Regions from separate parts of the Lysinibacillus sp. OL1 genome, predicted to be linked through region 3. Evidence: riboswitches for the same ligand, from Rfam matches in the RefSeq annotation. Region 3 holds a riboswitch; each other region holds the start of a gene.
What was found. Region 3 has a riboswitch for cobalamin ahead of EW028_RS10035 (ABC transporter substrate-binding protein). Riboswitches for the same ligand answer to the same signal wherever they lie in the genome.
Positions count from the first base shown of each region.

Region 1: it holds a riboswitch for cobalamin, as region 3 does, so the genes downstream of both, EW028_RS15660 ((2Fe-2S) ferredoxin domain-containing protein) here and EW028_RS10035 (ABC transporter substrate-binding protein) in region 3, are expected to answer to the same signal.
Region 2: it holds a riboswitch for cobalamin, as region 3 does, so the genes downstream of both, EW028_RS21550 (FecCD family ABC transporter permease) here and EW028_RS10035 (ABC transporter substrate-binding protein) in region 3, are expected to answer to the same signal.

Region 1 covers NZ_SJDS01000008.1:172,388-180,287, reverse strand. The annotation lists gene EW028_RS15685 (S8 family serine peptidase) at 1-1,070, opposite strand, end outside; gene EW028_RS15680 (energy-coupling factor ABC transporter ATP-binding protein) at 1,218-2,054, opposite strand; gene cbiQ (cobalt ECF transporter T component CbiQ) at 2,051-2,824, opposite strand; gene EW028_RS15670 (energy-coupling factor ABC transporter substrate-binding protein) at 2,830-3,102, opposite strand; gene EW028_RS15665 (energy-coupling factor ABC transporter permease) at 3,106-3,852, opposite strand; cobalamin riboswitch at 4,002-4,186, opposite strand; cobalamin riboswitch at 4,438-4,619, shown strand; gene EW028_RS15660 ((2Fe-2S) ferredoxin domain-containing protein) at 4,766-5,137, shown strand; gene cobJ (precorrin-3B C(17)-methyltransferase) at 5,142-6,809, shown strand; gene EW028_RS15650 (sirohydrochlorin chelatase) at 6,824-7,804, shown strand; gene cobK (precorrin-6A reductase) at 7,801-7,900, shown strand, end outside.
Region 2 covers NZ_SJDS01000016.1:41,544-49,443, forward strand. The annotation lists gene EW028_RS21525 (TetR/AcrR family transcriptional regulator) at 1-415, shown strand, start outside; gene EW028_RS21530 (DMT family transporter) at 490-843, shown strand; gene EW028_RS21535 (DMT family transporter) at 843-1,157, shown strand; gene dapF (diaminopimelate epimerase) at 1,247-2,104, opposite strand; gene EW028_RS21545 (heme ABC transporter ATP-binding protein) at 2,157-2,948, opposite strand; gene EW028_RS21550 (FecCD family ABC transporter permease) at 2,954-4,000, opposite strand; cobalamin riboswitch at 4,148-4,335, opposite strand; gene EW028_RS21555 (biotin transporter BioY) at 4,490-5,086, shown strand; gene EW028_RS21560 (response regulator transcription factor) at 5,201-5,902, opposite strand; gene EW028_RS21565 (sensor histidine kinase) at 5,880-7,280, opposite strand; gene EW028_RS21570 (NADPH-dependent FMN reductase) at 7,407-7,900, opposite strand, start outside.
Region 3 covers NZ_SJDS01000004.1:176,629-184,528, forward strand. The annotation lists gene EW028_RS10010 (YwiB family protein) at 38-469, shown strand; gene argS (arginine--tRNA ligase) at 469-2,136, shown strand; gene EW028_RS10020 (MerR family transcriptional regulator) at 2,369-2,758, shown strand; gene EW028_RS10025 (class I adenylate-forming enzyme family protein) at 2,751-4,253, shown strand; gene EW028_RS10030 (acyl-CoA dehydrogenase family protein) at 4,255-5,922, shown strand; cobalamin riboswitch at 5,980-6,162, shown strand; gene EW028_RS10035 (ABC transporter substrate-binding protein) at 6,300-7,268, shown strand; gene EW028_RS10040 (FecCD family ABC transporter permease) at 7,265-7,900, shown strand, end outside.

The sequences.
Region 1 (7,900 bases), on a different contig from region 3:
ATACCTGCCACGACAGGAGAGGCCATGGATGTTCCACTAAACTTGACAAAAGATGATCCTTTCTTCGCATCATGAACGGTACTATAAATGTCTTCACCTGGTGCAACAATATCCACAGACGGGCCGTAATTGGAGTAGCTTGATAGTTTGTTGCGTTCGTTTGTTGAACCAACACTAATGACACCTTCGTAAGAAGCGGGGAAGGAATATTCATCTGTCGATTCATTGCCTGCGGCCGCCACAATTGTAATCCCACTATCAATCGCCTTCTGAACGGCTTCCTTCATCAGGGGAGATTCACCATAGCCTCCTAGACTCATATTAATAACGTCAACGCCCTGCTCAATTGCATAAAGAATACCCTGTGCAATGATGAAATCATTAGCACCTTCTTTGCCATTAAATACATCAATTGGCAGTAACTTTGCATTCGGATTAATCCCATGCCCACCTACGCCATTATCTTTTGCTGCGGCGATAATACCTGCCACATGTGTTCCGTGATCGCCTGAATAGGTAGTATTAGCAGGTGCTGCTGCATTATAGGGTGGGAGTACTTGTGACTTTAGATCGGGGTGTTTAAAATCTACACCAGAATCAATGACAGCAACTGTGACATCATGGTTGCCTGCTAATTCTAGTGCCTTATCCATTTGCAGTAAGTTTAAATGATACATCTCTTGTTTTTTAGGATCAGCTTCTTTATTAAAAGAATGATAGATGTAACTAGGAGATACACTTGATATTCCGTTTTGCTTTAAATAGTAAGAGACGGCTTTTTCGATCGATACGCCTTTATTTAGTTGTACAACATCATACCCTAATGAAGGAATGGAGCGGATGACCTTGGAGCCAATTTTTTTATGTACGTTTTTATCAAGACCTGAATGCTTGATAACAATTGTATCCTTACTCATCCATTTTTCTTCATTCTTCTCTGTTTGTTTCGCACTGTTTGCCAGCATGTTTTTCGCTTTATGCTGAGGTGCCTCAGCAAAGGCAGAAGCAGTAGGAACCATGAGTGCAGCAGATGCTACAACAGCGACTGATTTTTTATACCAACTTTTCAATTGTTATCTCTCCTTGGTGTTATAAATTAAATCTCGACTATATTAATACGGACAAAGATTAGAAAAGTTTCGTAATGTAGGAAAATTTTTCTTTGCTATTTTAATTTTTGGTAGGTTTAACGAAAAAACCTAGCATTGTTAAAAGCTTTAGATCATTTCTATTAATTGTTGTAGCTCCTGCTTGGAACGAGGGATGTTGATATTTTCCTGCAATAGCTTCTTTTTTTGCAAAGCTATGACCATTTCAAAAATCCATGGACGTTCAAGATGCGCGCGATGTAACAATTCGTCTTCATAAAACAAGGTGATTGGATCACCGTTATAAATAATTTTTCCAGCCTCCATAACAATGATTAGATCTGCCCATTCATAGGCGAGAGGTATGTCATGGGTTGCTAGTAAAATGGTTCTCTCACCATCATCTAATTTGGCTAAGTATTGTAATACTTGTGTAGCATAATAATTATCAAGACCTGCTGTTGGTTCATCTAACAAAAGGACAGAGGGCTCCATCGCTAAAACACCTGCCATTGCTACACGTTTTTTCTGACCTACGCTTAAAAAATGAATGGGTTTATCAAGCAAATCTTCCACTTCGGTTTGCGCAACGGCCCATGCTATTTTTTCTTCCGTTTTTTCAGTAGACCAGCCGAGATTCAATGGGCCAAATGCTATATCTTGCTTGACGGTCCCTGAAAAAAGCTGATGATCTGCATTCTGAAAAACAATGCCGACTTTTTGGCGTAGGGCCTTTAAAGCTTTTCGACTATATTCCAGATCGTTGCCTTCGAATACAATCGTTCCAGCTGTAGGTTTTAAAATACCGTTAAGATGCTGAAATAAAGTCGATTTTCCTGCGCCATTATGTCCGAGTATGGCGATTTTTTTACCTTTTGGAATGTCTAATGTAATATCTGACAACGCCTTCGTACCATCCGCATAGGCATAAGATAATTGGTTGAGTTCAAAATAAAATGCTGTCATGTAAAATACCCTCCATATACGATGAGGACTAGTAAAATAGCTGCCATGCCTAGCCAATTTTTCTTGCTATAAGAGCCCATCTCTTGCCAGTAGACGGCCTCGCCTCCACGTGATTGCATGGCATTGTTGAGCTCTCGGCTACGCTGAAACATTTCCACAAATAATGCCACAATAAGCATGGAGACAGAGCGTAGCCATTGCATCGGTGAATGATAGCCAAGACGTGCTTGCTGGGCGAGATGTATATTTTGCATGCTTTCTAAAAACATAAAAATAAAACGATAGATTAGTTCGACGAGCTCCACTAATAAAGAGGGGAGTCGCCATTGTCGTAGCACATAACATATTCCTTGTACGGAAGTGGTTAGAATTAAAAAGTATAAACAACTAATGCTGCCAAGGACAATAAAGAACAGCTGTTGCGCTGCTAACACACTTGCATTCCCGATAAAGACAGTCCAATTCCTAAATGTAAACGACCAAATATGGGCAGGGAGTGTATTCGTTGATGATGTAAAGGAAAGTAAAATAGATACGAGACTTGTTAATAAGAAAAAGCTAGGTAGCAATAATAATTTGCCGTAGTATGCAAGCGGAATTTTTGCACCTAAAATGATAAAAGCACTCATTACAAAAAATGTAATGAGTGAAAGTCGTTCATCTCTCATGATGAGCGTTATGAGAAGTAGTCCAAGTGAAAATATCATTTTTTCTAGCGGATGAACGGACGCTAGCTTATTCAGATAGGCATACTTATCAATGAGTAACATAATGGTTAACCTTCTTTGTGTTTGCCACGCATATAGCCGATGAAGTAGCCAATAAAGCCAGCTCCTATAGCTGCCTGTAGCACGAATAATAAGCTTTCGATTTCACCACTTGGTGGCTCCCATAGACTTTCAAACCATGGTTCATATTCCGCATTAATTTCACCAATAGCTGCTTCTGCTTCTCCATCAGCACCACCAAATTCAGCACCTTTTTGTATGAATAAGGGAATGATGGCTAACAACACAACAATTGCTAATAACAATAAATTTTTTTTCATTTGTTAATGTGCCTCCTTTGTTGAGAAAACACGTAACGTTTTTAATTCGCTAACATTGTATTTTTTCAAGAAATTCATCACAATGACCGTTAAAATTCCTTCACTCACTGCTAAAGGAATTTGAGTTAAGGCAAAAATACCTGCAAACTTTGTAAAGGATGCCATAAAGCCTCCAACCTCTGAAGGAAAGGCTAGTGCTAGTTGTACAGAAGTCACAATGTATGTACCTAAATCACCAAGCATAGCTGCAAAGAATATGGCTAGTGAAAATGACAACCCTACTTTTTGAGCCCCTTTAAAGACAAAGTAAGCAATAAAAGGACCAACAATAGCCATAGAAAAGGCATTAGCCCCTAAAGTTGTAATTCCTCCATGAGCTAATAATAAAGATTGAAATAATAAAACGATTGTTCCAATTACACTCATTGCTAGAGGGCCAAAGAGTACTGTCCCAAGTCCTACACCAGTTGGGTGAGAGCAACTACCTGTAACTGAAGGGATTTTTAGGGCGGATAGCACAAAGGCAAAGGCTCCTGAAAGCCCCAAAAGCATTTTGGTTTCAGGATTTTCATCAATGGTTTTTCGAATAGAACGCAATCCTAGAATGATAAATGGGATAGAGATCACCCACCAAAAAATAGCCCATTCGATTGGTAAAAAACCTTCCATGATATGCATGGCAAAGGCACGTTTTGGCACGATTAAAAAGGCCAGTAAAAAATAACTAAGTTTCCACCATGATAATGTCAAAAAGCTTTCCTCCTAACTAATTAATAGATTTTTAGAATATTGCGTGCGTAATTAAAAAAAGCACTTCTCCTTAGGTGGAAAAGTGCATAGCTAAAAAAGCAAATAACAGTCTCATCTGCTAAGCCGCACACCTATCCTCGTAGGTTGAAACGATCACTTATTTTTCGGCAGGTCTCCTGGCTCTAGTTCAATGCTTTATAGGTCTTCCCATCCGTTGGACAGTGACATATTCTATAAAGCTCCCTATTACAGTGGCGGGACCGCGCCGGACTCAAACCGGCTTCCCTTTTAAGCAAAATGACAAGCACTTTGCACCGAAAAACATTCAAATTGTGAGATTTCACGACAAAGTGTAACATGAATTTCCATAAATATGCTATACCTTTTATGAAATTTTTTAAATTAAAGGTCAACGGTGAATATTCTGATAAAAGTTTGTGCGCAAATTATATAGATTGTATAAATTTCATACCTAGTTCCATTCAAAATTGATAAATTTGTCATAAATTTTTAAAGAAATATTGAAATTTTAAAATAATAAGATATGATAAAGACAGTTTTCTATTTAAAATTCTACTAAAAATTTCATATAAAACGTCAATAAGTGCTCGAATAGCTCGAGATAATAGGGAAATTGGTGAAAATCCAATACAGCCCCCGCTACTGTAATAGCTGATGAAATCGCAAAGCCACTGGTACAAACTTGGGAAGGTGCGACAGTAAAATGAAGCTTAAGTCAGGAAACCTGCTTATTTGATTGTGCATGCAAACTTTTCGGAGGGAGAAGTTGAAGCGAAAGCGGGTACCTGTATTTCATTCTATTCGTTTTTATTTGGCTTCTACAAAACCTTTACTCTTCGTTATAGAGTAAAGGTTTTTCTTTTTCCAAAAAGCAAATGAGGGGAGACAGAACATGACAACTTGGAATTTAGAGGGGATGAAAACACATCTCTTTATTTGCAATGGCAGTAGCTGCATGAAAAAGGATGGGGAGGAAATTACCTTAGCCATTCGAGATGAGATACAGCGGCAAGCACTCGATCAGGAAATACATACGACAAGAACGCGCTGTAATGGACGCTGCAAGGATGCTTGTGTGGTAATCGCTTATCCTCAAGGAAACTGGTATCGTGTGCCATCAACAGAGCATGCTAGAACACTAGTACAAGATTTACATCATGAATCCTTATACAACGAACATGTCTTTACACTTCGTGAAGGTACATTACAGCGTACTGCTCAAACAACTGCCATTAAAGGGATCGAAAAGGTGAAAGAGGGGTAACAACATGGCGCAAAAAGGAAAAATTTTCGTAGTAGGCTTTGGACCTGGAGATTTTAAGCATATTACGACACGTGCAGTAGAGGCTTTACAACAAAGTGATATGATTATAGGCTATAAAACCTATGTAGAGCTGATTCAAGATTTAGTAAGTGCAAAATCGATTGTTAGTACAGGCATGACAGAAGAAGTGTCGCGTGCACAGGAAGCCGTTCGTCAAGCCGAAGCAGGGAGCATCGTCTCAGTAATTTCGAGTGGTGATGCAGGCGTCTATGGCATGGCAGGATTAGTCTATGAGGTGTTAATTGAGCTAGGCTGGACAGAAGCTACAGGAATTGAAGTAGAAATTGTTCCTGGGATTTCTGCGATTAATTCATGCGCTAGCATACTTGGTGCACCTATTATGCATGATGCTTGTACAATCAGTTTGAGTGACCATCTAACACCTTGGAATTTAATTGCAAAGCGTGTCGAGGCAGCTGCAATGGCGGACTTTGTCATTGCTTTATACAATCCTAAAAGTGGACGTCGAACAAGACAAATTGTCGAGGCTCAACGAATACTCTTAGAATATCGTTCGCCAGACACACCAGTTGGGCTTGTGAAAAGTGCCTATCGAGAACGTCAAGAAGTGACCATGACAACACTAGCAGAAATGCTAGAACATGATATTGGTATGCTGACAACTGTCATTATCGGGAATTCGTCAACATTTTTCTATGACAATAAGATGATTACGCCCCGCGGTTACCAACGTAAATATACCCTGGGTGAAGAGAAACAGCCATTACGTCCACATCAACGTTTACGCGAAGAAAATGAACCTTGGGCAATGAACCAAGAGACAGGAACAGCGCGAAATGACTTTACGGCTGACCCTAATGCAGGGCGCTTTAATAAACCCAGTATAGCCGCTACGCCAAAGCCGAAAAAAACAGCTCTTGAAATGGCTACAGCGGCACTTGCAATGGTAAAAGGGACAAGCGCAGTCAAAATAACACCGAAGCTTGTACAGCAAAAAATAGAATCTATTTTTGAATTAGCAGTAAGTCCTGGTGTAGCCAATAAGTTTTTTACTCCCCAGCAAATGATGACGTTAGCGGAGGTCGTTGGGGATGAGGGGACGATGGAATACACACCAGATCATCAAATTCATTTGAAAATACCAACGACTGCCCCTGAACAGATCACAGAGAAATTACAGAAAGTAGGGTTTTTATTAGCCCCGATTGGTGATGTGTTATCACTGAAGGCTTGTGATTTTTGCTACGGTGAAAAGGCTGATTCAATACCATATGCAGAGGAAATACAAGAAAAACTAGGCGGTATGTCCTTACCGAAGACATTAAATATTGGCTTTAATGGCTGTGGGATGGCCTGTTATCGGGCTGTATTTGATGATATTGGCATCGTCTACCGCAAAAGTAAATTCGATGTCTTTATTGGAGCAAAACCAGTCGGTCGTACAGCACACGCAGCACAGCCTGTTGTAGAAGGGCTGGAGCCTGAGCAGCTGATTCCACTCATTACAGATATTATTGAAGAATATAAAGCAAATGCTCATCCAAATGAACGCTTATTTAAATATTTTAAACGTGTGAAAAAAATACTGCATTTTACGTATCAAGATATGTCTTCCAAAATAAAAGTAGAGCCAGCTCCGTGCGGCGACTAGTAAGGAGTAGAGAGATGAAAGCTATTTTATTTGTCGGCCATGGGAGCCGTTTAGCAGCAGGAAATGATGAGGTTCGTACATTTATCGAACAAATGACACCTCGTATTGATGAACAATTTTTAGTGGAAACTTGTTTCCTTGAATTTGCTTCACCTAACATCGAAGAAGGTATTACAAACTGTGTGAAAAAGGGAGCTACAGAGGTACATGTAATTCCAATCATTTTACTGCATGCAGGCCATTCAAAGCTGCATATTCCAGCGGAAATCGAGCATGCGCGTGAGCATTATCCAGCGATTACCTTCACATATGGTCAAACAATTGGTATCCATGATGAAATCTTTGCCATTTTACAAGATCGCCTAGCTGAAATTGGCTTTAATTCAGAACAAGAGCAGGAAGACACAGCGATTTTATTGATTGCACGAGGTGGCAGTGATCCATCTGCTAATGGTGATTTTTATAAAATCACGCGACTTTTATGGGAAAAACTACCTGTAAAATACGTAGAAAGTGCTTTTATGGGTGTCACAGATCCACGAGTTGAAGAAGGAATTGAACGTTGTGTCAAACTAGGTGCAAAAAAAATCATCATGTTACCATACTTTTTATTCACAGGCATTTTGATGGAACGCATGCATGGCATGTGTGAGAAGTTTAATGAACTTTATCCAGATTGTGATATTCAAATTGCTAACTATTTTGGCTACCATGAACGGTTACAAAATGTTTTATTAGAGCGTATTGAACAGGCAATCAACGGTACATCAACAGGTATGCAAGATCTAGAAGATTATCGCGCCTATGCGGCAGTACATGGACATGCACATCATCATCACCATCATGATCACGATCATGGACATGCGCATCATCATCACGACCATCACGATCATGACCATGACCATGACCATCACCATCATGACCATCACGATCATGGGCATGACCATCACCATCATGACCATGACCATCATCATGAAGAGGAGCCGGTAAAATGATTTTCATGTTAGCAGGGACAAGTGATGCAAGGGATCTAGCCCTTGCATTACAAAGCGCAGGTTATGCGGTAACCGCTACGGTCGTCACTGAATCGG
Region 2 (7,900 bases), on a different contig from region 3:
AAATATGGTAGAAAGAATTATTGCTACCTTAGATGAAGGTATTTCAAGTCATAAGCCCTTTGAACAGCAACTTGAAGAGGTTGTGGAAATGATTTTCTTAATCACGAAAGATTATGGAGACATCGTTGCACTTATTTATGCAGGTATTGCGCAAACTGAGCATTTAAAAGAATGGGAAAATATATATGCACCCTATTATGACTGGATGAGTCATTTCTTACTATCTGGCCAGCGACAGGGAATGATACGTGATTCAATTGACCCAACACGTTCTGCTAAACTGATGATTGGTCTAATTGAATCTGCTGCTGAACAAATTTATTTATTTGATGATAGCAAGGACGAAACAATGAAATTGCTCAAGCTTGAGCTTATAGACTTCCTATCTCACGCACTTGGCCTACGTCACCCATAAAAGTGACGTTCTCTTTTACCTCAAAAATGACTGAATGTCAGTCATTACATTGCCTAATAGAAAGGATTTTATTGATGAAAAAAGAATGGATGTACGTCGTTTTAACAAGTTTATTTGAATTGCTTTGGGTATTTGGCTTTAACGTAGCAAGCTCATGGTGGCATTGGATAATTATTGTGACAATCATTGCTATAGATTTTCATTTCTTATCGAAGGCTTGTGAGAGCTTACCTACTGGTACAGTCTACGCTATTTTCGCCGGAGCAGGTGCAATCGGTACCACATTAATGGATATTTTCATTTTCGAAGGAGAATTTAATGCCGTTAAAGGACTGTTCATGATTATTTTATTATTAGGTGTGATTGGTCTAAAATTAGCGGATAATTCCTCTAAAGAGCAGGTGCAAACGAAAGGAGAGAATGTATAATGGGTTGGGTACTTATTATCTTAGCTGCATTGTCTGAAATTATAGGTGTGGTTGGCTTACGCTTCTATAGTCAGTATAAAACATTACGAAACTTAATGTTATATATTGGTGGTTTTGGTGTGTCCTTTGCCCTTTTATATACATCCTTCAACTATTTGCAGTTAAGTATTGCCTATGTTGTTTGGGTAGGAATTGGTACTGTTGGAGCTGTACTCGTAAATATCATTTTCTTTGGCGAATCCAAAAATCTATCACGTATTATCAGTATCATAGCAATTATCATAGGTGTAGCAGGCTTAAAAGCAGTATCTTAATGGCTTTACAATATAGGACGCCACCCTTAAATCGGAGGCGTCCTGTATTCATTTATTTAAAATGGCATGACGAAGAAGGATGGGAGTAATTAAGATAAAAATTCATAAATACCATCTGCAATAAATGCTGCAGGACCACGCATCCAGATATGGTCATTGTCAGCCCATCGTATGGCTAAGTCACCACCACTAAGTTGGACTACTATTTCTTCCCCCTTCTGACAAAAACCATTTAATATAGCAGCCACTACCGCTGCACAAGCACCTGTCCCACATGCCTCTGTTATACCCGAACCTCGTTCCCAAACGCAGCATTTTAATGCCTTCTCATGAACAACCTCTACAAACTCAACATTGCAGCGATAAGGAAATCTCATATCGTTTGCTATAATACCGCCTAATGTTCTTAATGGTGCTTGCTCGATCGCATTCACAAAAACTACAGTATTCGGATTGCCCAAAAACAAAGCAGTTACCATAAGAGACTGTTGAGGTAAAGGAAATATCTCATTGATGACAAGCTCATTTGGGTTTCCTAACATCGGAATGTCTTTGCGCAATAAGAGAGGTTTGCCCATATCGACAATCACTTCTATTACACGATTGTCTTGCACCACTACCTGTGCCAGCATAATCCCGGATTTCGTTTCAATCGTAATTAGCTCTTGTCGTACAATATGACGTTCAAAAATATACTTAGCAACACAGCGAAGACCGTTACCACAATTTGTCCCCTCAGATCCATCTTTATTAAATACACGCATACCACAGTCAGCAATTTTAGAGGGTTGGATAATAATCAATCCATCTGAGCCAATACCAGTATGGACATTGGCCATTTTTTGAGCCAATACACAAAAGATATCTTCCTTGTAATCATGTTGGAAAAGATCAAGATAGATATAGCTGTTGCCAATACCATGCATTTTCGTAAAGGCTATTTGCATACAGTCACTCCTTAAAGGATGTTTTATGTATCTAATAGAAGATGACACTTTTCTATATTTGGCTAAACCCCTTCGTGAACTGTTCAGGAACATATGTAAGATACGGCTTCCCTGTCATTGGATGGATTTGAATATCCGCAAAAACACCAAATACATCTTGCAGCACTGTTGGCGTAAGTACTTCCTCTGGTGTACCATGACAAACTATTCGCCCTTGCTGTAAAACGTAAATTTGATCGCAATACATAGCAGCAATATTCAAATCATGTAAAGCTGCTACTACGGTTAAATGCAAAGTCTGAATTAAATCCATAAGTTGAAGTTGATGTTGAATATCTAAATGATTCGTCGGCTCATCTAATATTAATATCTGTGCTTGTTGAGCGAGTGCCCTTGCAACCATGACACGCTTTTTCTCGCCACCAGAAAGCGAACTAAAGCTTCGTTTCTCTAAATGCGATATGCCCGTTTGCCTAAGAGCCTCTTTAACAATTTGAAAATCTTTCTCTTGATCAAGCTCTAACAGCTTTTTATGTGGGGTTCTTCCCATACTGACTAAATCATGCACAGTGAAATCAAATAATACGGGTGTCTCTTGGCTTACAACAGCCAAATTTTTCGCAATTGCTTTACTTGATTGCTTTAATATATCTTGCTCATTTAATACTACCGATCCACTTTCAGGTTTTAGGAGACGATACATATTTTTTAACAATGTTGATTTTCCGCTCCCATTAGGACCAATTAATCCAACAAATTGTTTTTCTTTTATTTGAATGCTTACATCATGCAGTATACGCTGATCGTAAATGGAGAATGATACTTGTTTCGCTTCTAATGTCATGGAAGTTAATCTCCTTCACCGAAAGAATAGTTGTTACGACGGAGAAGCCAAATGAAAAATGGTCCTCCACAAAAAGCTGTAATAATACCAATTGGCATTTCCTGAGGAGCAATAATAATTCGAGCAAAGGCATCTGCCCACACTAAGAATATTCCACCTATTAAAGCACTGATAGGTATTACGTATTTATAGTTTGAGCCCACAATTAAACGCACAATATGGGGAATAATTAATCCCACAAATCCTATAGAACCACTAACTGCGACAAGCACACCTGTTAATAGAGATACTAGTAGTATTAACTGAATACGGAATTGCTGAAGATTAACGCCTAATGTCACTGCCGCCTCTTCTCCTAGTAATAATAAATTTAAATTGCGATAGTGTAGCCACAGTAGCCCAAATACAATAAAGAATACGAAAGCTGGAATCACAATATTATTCCATTTGGCTCCAGCTAAACTACCTAGCATCCAAAACATAACAGCCTTTAAGGCCCCTTCTTGCTTTGACATCATTAAAATAAAGTTAGAGATAGCCGTTAAGATAAAGGACACAGCCATGCCTGCCAATAGCAAGCGGAAAATAGAGACACGTCCCCCAACACGTGATAAGAAAAAGACAAGTGCAATGGCAAGTAATGAACCAAGGAATGCGGATACTGAAAGAGCGTAAATACCTAAAAATGAAAAGGCTCCTAAAATAATCACAGAAGTAGCGCCGACAGCTGCCCCTGAAGAAATCCCTAGAATATACGGGTCTGCAATAGAATTACGTACTAGTGCCTGAATGGCTGCCCCTGCAATAGCTAACCCCGCTCCTACTATCGCTGCTAGCAAAACACGAGGTGCTCTTATTTGCCAGATGATGATTTCCTGAGAGCGACTCCAATCTTGCTCGATCGAATTTTGTATAAAAGGAATTTTAGAAAGAATAACTTTCCATACATATAACGGAGTAACTGAAACTGAGCCAACCATTACAGCAAAGGTCATTGAAACAATTAATACCATGAAAAGTACGAAGGAAAATAACATAAATTTTTTATTCATCTGTTTTAAACTCCTACTGAATATATTGATGAATGAAGCAATAAAAAAAGGTATCCCATGCGAAAATGCGCATAGAAATACCCTAGATTAAACAAAGTCAGAAAAATATCCAGCTATTGTCCGTATTGCTTGCATCCTCGTGGGCATTACAGGTATTACTAAATGGCAGGTCTCCTGGCTTCGATTCACTATCCTATAATTGCCTTCCCATTCTTAAACAGTGGCAAATCATATTATAGGATTCCTCGTTACAGTTGCGGGACAGCGTCGGACTTCCACCGACTTCCCTTTTAAGTGACATTTAAAAATGTCACACCAATAGTATTTGAAGTTATAAAATGGTGACGGTTCTATCATACATTTTTATAGATAGATAGTCTACTTCAATTTAATTCAGCAATTGAGTTAACTTAAATAAACAACAAAGTTGACACAAATACATTCGTTTTTTACACTAGCAGTAATAACTTATAAAACGAGGTGAAATTCATGGCAACTGTTACACAACATAGTCACCATAAGTTAAGAACTGTTGACATTACCTACATTGGGTTATTTTCAACGCTAATGATGGTGGGTGCTAATATCACTTCCTTTGCACCTTTTATGGTAGTTGGTGGTGTACCCATTACGCTTCAAACCTTCTTTGCAATTTTAGCAGGGCTTATTCTTGGTAGTAGAAAAGGTGCGCTCGCCTGCACAATTTATATGTGCGTAGGATTGGCAGGAGCCCCTGTCTTTGCTCGTTTCGGTGGTGGAATTGGCCAAATTTTAAGCCCTACCTTTGGGTTTATTATTACATTTATATTAGCTGCATTTGTTGCAGGATTGATCGTAGAACGAAGCGGGACAAAGAAAAGTTTTATCGTAGCTGCTTTGGTAGCAACGGCTATAAATTATTTGATAGGAACAAATTGGATGTTTTTTGCCTATAAGCTTTGGGCAAGTGCGCCAGAGAATTTTTCATATAAGCTCGCTTGGCTTTGGATGATTCCTCCACTACCAAAAGATATTATTTTAGCTATTTTTGCTGGTATCTTCGCCTATAGATTACAAAAAACATTGAAGATTATGCCCATTCAATAGTATATCTCCCCCTACTTGTGCTAGATGTTTTTCATAGGTCATATCCATCATTTCTTAGCTTAGTTCAAAATAATAGAAATAACCTCTACCTTCAATTCTGGTAGAGGTTAATTTCTAGCTTTTATGTTCCATTTGCTTTCTCTTTGCAGACTTATGCCATTTATAGCCGATGCCCCAAACGGTTTGCAAGTAATCATCCGCCGGAAAACCACTTTTTCTTAATTTTTCTCGTAAATTACGTACATGTGAATCGATGGTACGATCTTCAATCGTTACATCAAATCCCCAAACGGCATGGATAAGGTGTTCTCTAGAAAATGCTCTATTTTGATAATCTAAAAATAGGGCGAGCATGGCAAATTCCTTTGGTGTTAATGGAATTGCCTTATGTTGAAAATATACTTCAAAGGACTCTCTATCTAAACAAAGCCCTTCAAAGTTAATCACTTTGTCTTCAGATATCGTTCTTCTTAATACAGCATGTATGCGTGCTAACAACTCTTCCTCATCAAAAGGCTTTAAAATGTAGTCATCTGCACCAAGGTTTAAACCTTTTACAATATCAGCGTGTTCTCCTTTTGCAGTAAGCATAATGATAGGAACATCCCAAAACTTCCTAATTTCCTGGCAAACCTGCCACCCATCCATCTCTGGCATCATAATATCCAAAAGAACTAAATCCACATGCTCTTCTTCTAAAAAATCCAATGCCTCTTGTATAGAAGACATTGCTTTACAAATAAATAGTGGTTCCAAATAAAGGGTTAATAAATCTAACATTCTTGGTTCATCATCAATGCATAAAATCGTTTTCATTCGTTTCTACTCCTTTAAATGACAATTCAAAAGTAGTCCCTTTATTTATTTCACTTCTAACCTTTATTTCTCCCCCATGTGCTTGTACAAGCTCCTTGACAATAGCAAGCCCAAGTCCAGATCCACCTAATGCACGACTACGTGATTTTTCCACTCGATAAAACCGATCAAAAATATACGGTAAATCCTTCTTTGGAATTCCTTTCCCTGTGTCTTCAACGACGATGCTTAAAATTCCACGGTCTTGTTTTACAGTAACTGTAGTCATATCTCCTGACGCACAATAGATGAATGCATTATTTAATAGATTAATCACGATTTGCTCAAGTCTTGCTTCATCTGCACATAGTGTTAAGCCATTATCACAACGTACAACCAAATAGATACCTTTATCTTGAAACGCGGGACTTAATTTTTCTTCAATGTTTGTAAAAAACGGCTCTAAATATAAGCAATGTTTTTCAATTACAAATGAATTTTCATCCATTTTCGCTAAATCAAATAAATCTTTAATTAATCTTGAAAGTCTATTTGTTTCTTCTATTATAATAGCTAAATACTTTTGACGATCTTGCCCTGTTAAATCCCGTTTAGCAAGAATGTCTGTATAGCCTTTAATAAAAGTTAGTGGTGTACGAAGCTCATGTGCAATACTCGATAAAAACTCCTTACGCTCTTGCCTTAGATGATTTAAATCATTGGATAAAAGCTGGATAGCATTTGATAAATCCCCAAGCTCATCTTTTCCATTCGTAGAAAGAGCGACTGTAAAATCACCCTTACTCATTTTCAATGTAGCCTCTTTCATTTGAATAAGTGGTTTAGCCAGCTTGCGAGATAGAACAACAATGACTGCAATACTGACAAGACCAGATACAATACCTACGATGAGAAAATGCTTATTGAGCCGTTTCATTAATGCATGGATGGAATCGGTATTTTGAAACATAAATACATAGCCAATCGTTCCTTGCTGGTTTTGAATAGGGCTTATAGTCGCAATAGCTTTAACTTCTTGCCAATTGTCTTGTAAAACCCTTCCTTCATAAGGTATTTCCCCCTCCCCCTCAATCTCACGAATCAGATCACTGATTTCTTGATGTGGTTGTGAGGATGCAAGGATTGTCCCGAAAAAGTCAGTCACCACGACATCTGTACTTGCTTCTGATTCCATAAGAACGACATGTGCTAATGTTTCATTATTGAAGTTCTGTTCTAATATCGTACGATGTGAATTTCCTCTCGCTTGTAAACGCTCTAGTTCCTCTTCCACTCTAGAATTCGTCAGGGAAACATGCAAAAAAAACATCATAAAGGTCTCAATACAAAACAATGTAATGAAAAAGATAATACCAAGCTTTAATGATAATTTTCTCATCCGTAACCACCATTTTAGAATTTCTTAAAAGTATATCGTGAAAGTGTGAAGATTTCATGCAGAAGTAGCATCTTTCTAAACAAAAATGCCCATAAGTATATTGTATACTTATGGGTTAGAATTTAATTAAACGTATTTTTTTGCCCAACTTAAGAAATTATCAATGACTACGTCAAGGAATTTCACTGTTCCTTCATCAGTTAAATTGCCTTCTTCATCAAATTTAGTGTGAACAGCACCAATATAAACGTCATTGCCGCTAAGTAATGGTGAGTTAATGCCTGGAGAGAATAAGATATCACGTAAATGTAATTGTGCTTTTACAGTACCTAAGTTCCCCATTGATGCACCCATAATGATGGATGGTTTGCCAATCATTACTTTATCTACACGAGATAGCCAATCAATAGCATTTACCATAACCCCAGGCACTGTACCATTATATTCTGGTGTAACCCAAAGTACAGCATCTGCAGCTTTTACTTTTGCTTTAAAATCAAGAACTGCTTGTGGAGCCTCATTTTCAATATCTTGATTATACATTGGTAGGTCCTTTAGGCTTAATACTTCAAGATCTAACTTTTCTGTATAACGTTTTTGAATAAATTGAGCTAATTGCA
Region 3 (7,900 bases):
AAAGGTTATAGTAAAAGACTAAAAAGGGGCATCCGTTATGGCGAACGAAGTAAGATCGCAAGTGAACATAAAGCTCATTTCTACTATTCGTCCAAGTGATGGGGAGTCCGAAAGTTATGAAATGTGGCTCAAAGGGCAGCTACTTGAAAAGGCAGGAAGCTTGTATTTGAAATATGATGAGGTGCAGGAGGATAAAACCGTCCGCACAACGATGAAGTTAGGTCATGAGAAGGCACTAATTATGCGTGCTGGAGCGGTTAATATGCGATTACCGCTGAACATAATCGAACAACAAAAAGGGCATTATGAAAGTGAGTTCGGTTCTATGCCCCTCGTGATTGATACGAAAAATATGACGTTTACAAAACTGGCAACAAGCGGAGATTTCCATGTACAGTACGATTTACTAATGGGTGGGCAATCCGTTGGCAACTATACATTAGATATTACATTTACGGAGGTACAATGATGAACGCAGTAGAACAAGTACAACAGGCTATTAAAACAGCGATCGTGCAGGCTGTTGAAAAAGCTGGTCTCGTTGAGGCTGGCACAGAATTATCGATTCACCTAGAAACACCAAAGGATAAAGCAAATGGTGACTATGCAACAAACATTGCGATGCAATTAACGAAGTTAGCTAAAAAGCCACCACGTGCTATCGCCGAAGCTATTTTAGAAAATCTTGATACAACAGGCACAGATATTGAAAAGATTGATATTGCTGGCCCAGGCTTCATGAATATCACAGTGCGTAAAGATTTCCTAACAGAGGTAGTGACACAGGTGCTTGAGCAAGGTAAGGACTATGGCCGCTCAAATGCTGGCGCTGGGGAAAAGATTCAAGTAGAGTTCGTTTCAGCAAATCCTACTGGAGATCTTCACCTAGGACATGCTCGTGGCGCTTCTGTTGGTGATTCCTTATGTAATGTGTTGGATATGGCTGGTTACAGTGTCTCTCGTGAATATTATATTAATGATGCAGGCAATCAAATTAATAACTTAGCTTATTCATTAGAAGCGCGTTATAAACAAGCATTAGGAATGGAAGCTGAAATGCCAGAAGACGGCTATCATGGGCAAGATATTATTGATATTGCAGGTAAATTAGCAAAAGAGCATGGTGATGCAATTTTAGCAAAATCAGATGATGAGCGTTTTGCCTTCTTCCGTCAGCACGGTTTAGCTTTAGAATTAGATAAATTAAAAACAGACCTAGCAAACTTCCGTGTAAATTTTGATGTCTGGTATTCTGAAACGTCACTATATGAAAACGGGAAAATCGAAGTAGCTTTAGATAAATTAAAAGCTAATGGACATGTGTTTGAAGAGGATGGTGCTACTTGGTTCCGCTCTACAACATTTGGTGATGATAAAGATCGTGTGCTAATTAAAAATGATGGGTCATTCACATATTTAACACCAGATATTGCTTACCACGAAGACAAAATTGTCCGTGGCTTCGATAAATTAATCAATATTTGGGGAGCTGATCATCACGGATATATTCCACGTATGAAAGCAGCGATTCAAGCACTTGGTTATGATCGAGATACGTTAGAAGTGGAAGTTATTCAAATGGTTCAGCTTTACAAAAACGGTGAAAAATTTAAGATGTCTAAGCGTACAGGGAATGCAGTAACAATGCGTGAGCTTGTAGAAGAGGTTGGCCTTGACGCAGTTCGTTACTTCTTTGTAAAAACAGCTGGCGATTCTCATATGGACTTTGATCTTGACCTTGCAGTATCACAATCTAATGAAAACCCTGTGTACTATGCACAATATGCACATGCACGTATTTCATCTATTTTACGTTCAGCAAATGAACAAGGCTTTGCTGCTACAACAGAACATCTCAATTTGTTAACAGCAGAAAAGGAAATTGATTTACTGAAAAAGATTGGTGATTTTCCGAAAGTGGTAGCGGAAGCAGCGAAACACCGCACACCGCACCGTATTGCAAACTATATTCAAGAAACAGCAGCTGCATTCCACAGCTTCTACAATGCAGAAAAAGTATTAGATGCTTCAAACAAAGAGTTAACAGAGGCTCGTTTAGCATTAATTACGGCTGTCCGCACAACAATTGCGAACGCACTACGCTTAATCGGCGTATCTGCACCTGAAAAAATGTAATTAAACTTTAGGCTCCTAACATGAAAAGTGTTAGGGGCTTTTTTTAATGGATAGAAGGCTGAAGATGAGAGATAAAGTTCCGAATGTGTTGGATAGAAGGTCAAAAGAAACGAATAAACCGTGGGAAATTAGCTGTCCCAAACTTTATTTTTCTGTTAATTCCGAAAATTTTGTTGAAGTTTACGTTAACGTCAATGGTATACTGTTGCCAATTAGGAAAGGGGAGATGGTTTTGAAGACGATTCAGGAGGTAGCAAAGGAGTTTAATGTGTCTACGCGGACAATTCGTTATTATGAGGAACTTGGACTTCTTTGCCCCCATCGTTCATCTACCAACCAACGAATCTTTTCAAAAAAAGAATTAGCGAAACTCAAGCTTATTTTCAGAGGCAAGCGGTACGGATTTTCGTTGGAGGAAATCAAAGAGATGGTTTTACTATTTGATTTTGATCGCTCAGGAATTCAGCAATTAGAGCGAACGGTTGAATACGGGGAACAAAAAATTCAAGAGATTGACAGTAAAATAGCTGAGCTGACGCAGATGAAGCGTGAGTTACAACAAATGCATGGCATGTTTAGCGAAAAATTAGCGACTTTAAAGGGAGAGATGCAAGATGAATAGTTCCAATTTATTAGCACGTAATGCCCGTAAGTATTCGAAAAATGAAGCCGTTATTTGTCATGGCAGAAGAGTAACCTACCAAGATTTAGATAGGCAGGTGACACGTTTTAGTCATGCTTTACTAGAGCAGGGAGTAAAGCAGGGGGATAAGGTTTTAATTTTTATGCCAAACGTTTTAGAGTTTGTTGTCTGTTACTTTGCTATTCAGCGTATTGGAGCGATCGTTGTGCCAGTCAATGCAAAGTTTACATTGCAAGAAGTAGAGTACGTGGCGCAGCATGCCGAAGCGAAGGCAATTGTCGTACATGAGGTTATTTTTGCAGTAGTTGAACAGCTAGCTGGTATTCCGTTGAAAATTAAAACAGGTCAAGAAAAAGTGGGATGGTATCAGTATGAATCAATGCTTCAAAATGCAAGTACACAAACGATTGATTGTCAGTTACAAGAGGATGACCCTTCCACGATTTTATATACATCTGGCACGACAGGAAAACCAAAGGGTGTGTTATTTAGCTACCGTAATATTTTAACAGTGGCGCAAATGATAGCTGTTGAAATGGAGGTAAAGCCTGAGAGCCGTATTTTGCTTATGATGCCATTAACACACTCTGCACCATTACATTTATTTTTAATGGCGGGTGTATTGGTAGGCTCAACAAATGTATTAACACCAACTTTTACACCCGATTTATTCATTGATTCCATTGAAAAGGAGAAAACAACACATTTCTTTGGAGCACCTGTTGCTTATTTATTAACGGCACAGCTGCCAAGGCTACATTCGGCAGATTTGTCTTCTATGAAATGGTGGGTCTATGGTGGAGCACCGTTATCTCAAAGTGAGGTTCGATTCATTCAGCAGGCATTCCGCACAAATAATTTGACTTGTGTATATGGATTAACAGAGGCAGGTCCAAGTGGTTCATTATTATTTGGCAAGGAGCATGAAGCAAAGGCAGGAAGTATTGGCCAGCGGGCGCCACTTGGTACAGAGTTGCGTATTGTGAATGACAGTGGAGAAGATGTAAATGTAGGCGAAGTGGGGGAAATTGTCTTATTAGGTGAGGGTAACATGCTTGGCTACTATAAGGATGAAGTAGCAACTAATGAAGCCTTTATTGACGGTTGGTTAAAAACAGGGGATCTAGCTCGCAAGGATAAAGATGGTTTTATTTGGATTGTAGATCGTAAAAAGGATGTCATTATTTCGGGTGGTGTCAATATTTATCCGAAAGAAATTGAAGATTGTTTATTGAGTTTTGAAGGGATATTCGAGGTTGCAGTAATTGGTGTACCACATCCGCAATGGGGGGAAACTGTAAAGGCTGTGTATTGTGCTAAACAAGATATTGATGAGGAAGCTTTGAAAGCTTATTTAGAGGAACATCTTGCAAAGTTTAAAATACCACGTATTTTTGAAAAAGTGGAAGCGCTCCCACGCAATGCATCAGGCAAAATATTAAAACAAAATTTGAAGGGGCAAGAGGTGAGATAGCATGAAAGTATTACAACAAGAAGCAATGCGTACTACGAACTTTTTTACGGAAGATGACACGCTTCAAAAAATAGTAGAAATGATGTTAGATAAAGAGTTTTTATCCTATGCCCAACGAGAGTTAACAGATTTTGGTGAGCTATGTGCAGGTGATATTGATGCGAGGGCAAAACATACAGATCGACAGGGTGAGCCTCGCCTTCAAAGATATGATGCCTATGGTGAAGAGATATCGGAGGTTTGGGTTAATGATGGCTATAAAAAAACGATTGAAGAGACATATAATACTGGGATTGTAGGCTATGTACACAAGCATATTCCGCAGCTAGGCCACAAGGGGAATTATGTTTATAGCTTTGCACAAGGTTATTTGCTATCCCATGCAGAACCTGGTTTTTATTGTCCCGTAACATTGACGATGGCTACTGCCTATCTATTAGATCATTATGCAGATGAAGAGGTAAAGCAGCGTTTTTTACCACATGTTTGTGCAACAGGTGACACAGATTTATATGAAGGTGCGACCTTTTTAACAGAACGTCAAGGAGGCTCTGACGTCGGTGCAAATGTGGTGGAGGCGAGAAAGGATGGCACTGCGTATCGTCTATATGGTGAAAAATACTTTGCATCCAATGCGGGCATGTGTGGTGTAGCGATGGTATTGGCACGACTAGAAAGTGCACCAGCAGGTTCCAAAGGCTTAACGTTGTTTGCAGTTCCTTGGCGTAAAGAAGATGGAACAACAAATCATCTACGTATTCGCCGACTGAAAGATAAGCTAGGCGTTCGGGCAGTTCCCTCTGGTGAGGTAGAATTTGATGGTGCTCTTGCCTACGTTGTAGGGGAGCAAAATAAAGGGATTTATTATATGCTAGAAGCACTAAATCTCTCCAGAATTTGTAATGCAGTCGCTTCAATTGGTATTATGCGTCGCGGCTTCTTAGAGGCGAAACATTATGTAAGCAATCGACATGCATTTGGCAAGCCCTTAACACAATACCCTATGATTCAGGATACTTTAGGGAAATTTGCAGCTAAGTTGCACGTGGAAGTAGCGACAGTTTTTGATCTTATTCAATTATACGATAAAGTGACAAGTGGACAGGGCACACAGCAAGATCTTATTATGAATCGTTTATATATTGCCATTATGAAAAAGGAAACGGCAGAGCAAGCTGTTCACTATGCTAGTGAGGCAATTGAATTACATGGAGGTAATGGCTATATAGAAGACTTTGTAACGCCTCGCTTATTAAGAGATGCGCAAGTATTGACGGTGTGGGAGGGGACGGCTAATATTTTGGCCTTGGAACTCATTCGTTTAGTAGATAAGTTTCATGCCCATGAACTGTTTGTACAGGAGATGGAGGAACGATTAGACAAATTAGCTAACAGTTCATTAGTACAAATTGTTAAAGAACAATTGGCGAATATGTCTGTGAAACTTCAAATTTTTAGCGCTTTAGACGAAGCAACGAAAACTTTTGAAGCAAAAGGTGTGGCGGAAAAAATGGCGCACCTTTATGAAAGTGTCATAGCGGTTGAGTGGGCACATAAATTTGGTGGGAAATATGAAAAACTAGCGGACATTTATTTAGAGCAGACATGGTCATTAAGAGAAATGGGTGCACAAATGAAAACAGTTCAATACTTTTCTGAAATTGTATAATGGCCGGGGAGTCGTCTTGAATGGAGGCGACTTCTTTCATTTTCATGTATAATGAAATCAACTGAATATTATAAAGGTTCTTTACTTAAGTAAAGTGAAAAGGGAAATCGGTGTAATTCCGATGCGGTCCCGCCACTGTAAGTGTGAGTTTTTTCAAATGATGCCACTGAAGATTTCGGGAAGGCTTGAAAAATCGCAAGTAGCACTAGCCAGGAGACCTGCCTTTATAACGACATGACAACCTACGAGGATAGGGTGGTGGATTTTGTATCAGTTTTTTTGGTGCGATTTTGCCCCCTCATCGATCAAAGATGAGGGGTTTTATTTTGATGTAGAATAAAGCGAAATGTCGCACGGATCAACGAAGGAGGATTCACATGAAGAAATTTTGGAAAATAGGATTATCAGCATTTTTAGCAGTAGGCTTGCTAGCTGCTTGTGGGCAGGAAGCAAAAGATAACAAGCCATCTAACGAGCAGCAAACACAGCAAGAAACAGCCCAGGTGGATGAAGCAACATTCCCAATGACGATAACAGATGCCCTTGGTAAGGACATTACACTTGAAGCACCTCCTGAGAAAATTGTTTCACTTATTCCGAGTAATACGGAAATCCTTTTTGGACTAGGTTTAAATGATGAAATAGTTGGTGTTACGGACAACGACGATTATCCGCCAGAGGCAGCTGAGAAGGATAAGGTTGGCGGTATGGAATACGATATTGAAAAAATTATTGCTTTAAAACCAGATATCGTTTTTTCACACGAATCTAGCATGTCTCTTTCAGAAGAGGCTATTGCACAGCTTGAATCAGCAGGTTTGAAAGTATTTGTTGTAAAAAATGCACAAGACTTTAATGAAACATATACAACAATTGAGCAACTGGGACGTGCTACAGGGAAATTACCAGAGGCAGAAAAAATTGTCGCGAATATGAAGGCAAAAGTAGAAGAAGTTTTGTCTAAAGTCAAGGATGTTGAACCCAAAAAAGTGTTAGTTGAAGCATCAGATGAGCCAGATATTTATACAGCTGGCAATGGTACATTTATGAACGCGATGCTTGAAATGATTAATGCAGAGAATGTAGCTGTAGATGGCGATAATTGGTATAAAATTGATGCAGAACAAATTATCGCAAAAAATCCAGATGTCATCGTGGTGACATATCATTATGTACCAGATATTTTAACGAAAATACCAAAACGTGCGGGCTTTGATACGATTAATGCCGTAAAAAATAATGCGATTGTGCAGGTAGATGAAAGTACGACAAGTCGTCAAGGGCCACGTTTAGCTGAAGGTCTAGAAGAATTAGCAAAAGCAATCTATCCTGAGGTATTTAAGTGAAAAAAATAGCACTAGCCTATACATTAACATGTACGCTTCTTCTTATTAGCATCTGGTGTGGCGTAGCGATAGGCTCGGTTCATATTCCATTAGAAGTATTGTGGAATAAGGCGGTTGATGAAACAGCCGCCAATATCTTTTGGAAAATTCGTTTGCCTCGCGTGTTATTAGCGGGACTAGTAGGCGCATCTCTAGCTATTGCTGGAGCAGCTTTCCAAGGTTTATTAAAAAATCCATTAGCAGATCCATATACACTAGGGGTTTCATCAGGGGCTTCTGTTGGTGCTGTTTTAACGATCTTTTTTAGTATTTCTATACCTGTTGTCGGTTTGTATGCGCTGCCAACCTTTAGTATGATTGGTGCTATCATTACGATGGTAGTTGTTATGAGCTTTGCTAGACTCGTAGACCGCTCATTAAAAATGGAAACGTTGATATTAACAGGTGTTATTTTTAGTTCATTTTTAGGTTCCCTCATTTCATTAATGATTGCCTTATCTGGTGAAGAATTACGTCAGGTAATAGGCTGGCTACTTGGTTCTGTTTCGATGCGTGGTTGGCCATATGTCCAAATGATCATTCCATTTGTGATTGTAGGTTCAATAATGCTATGGACACAAAGACGAGAATTA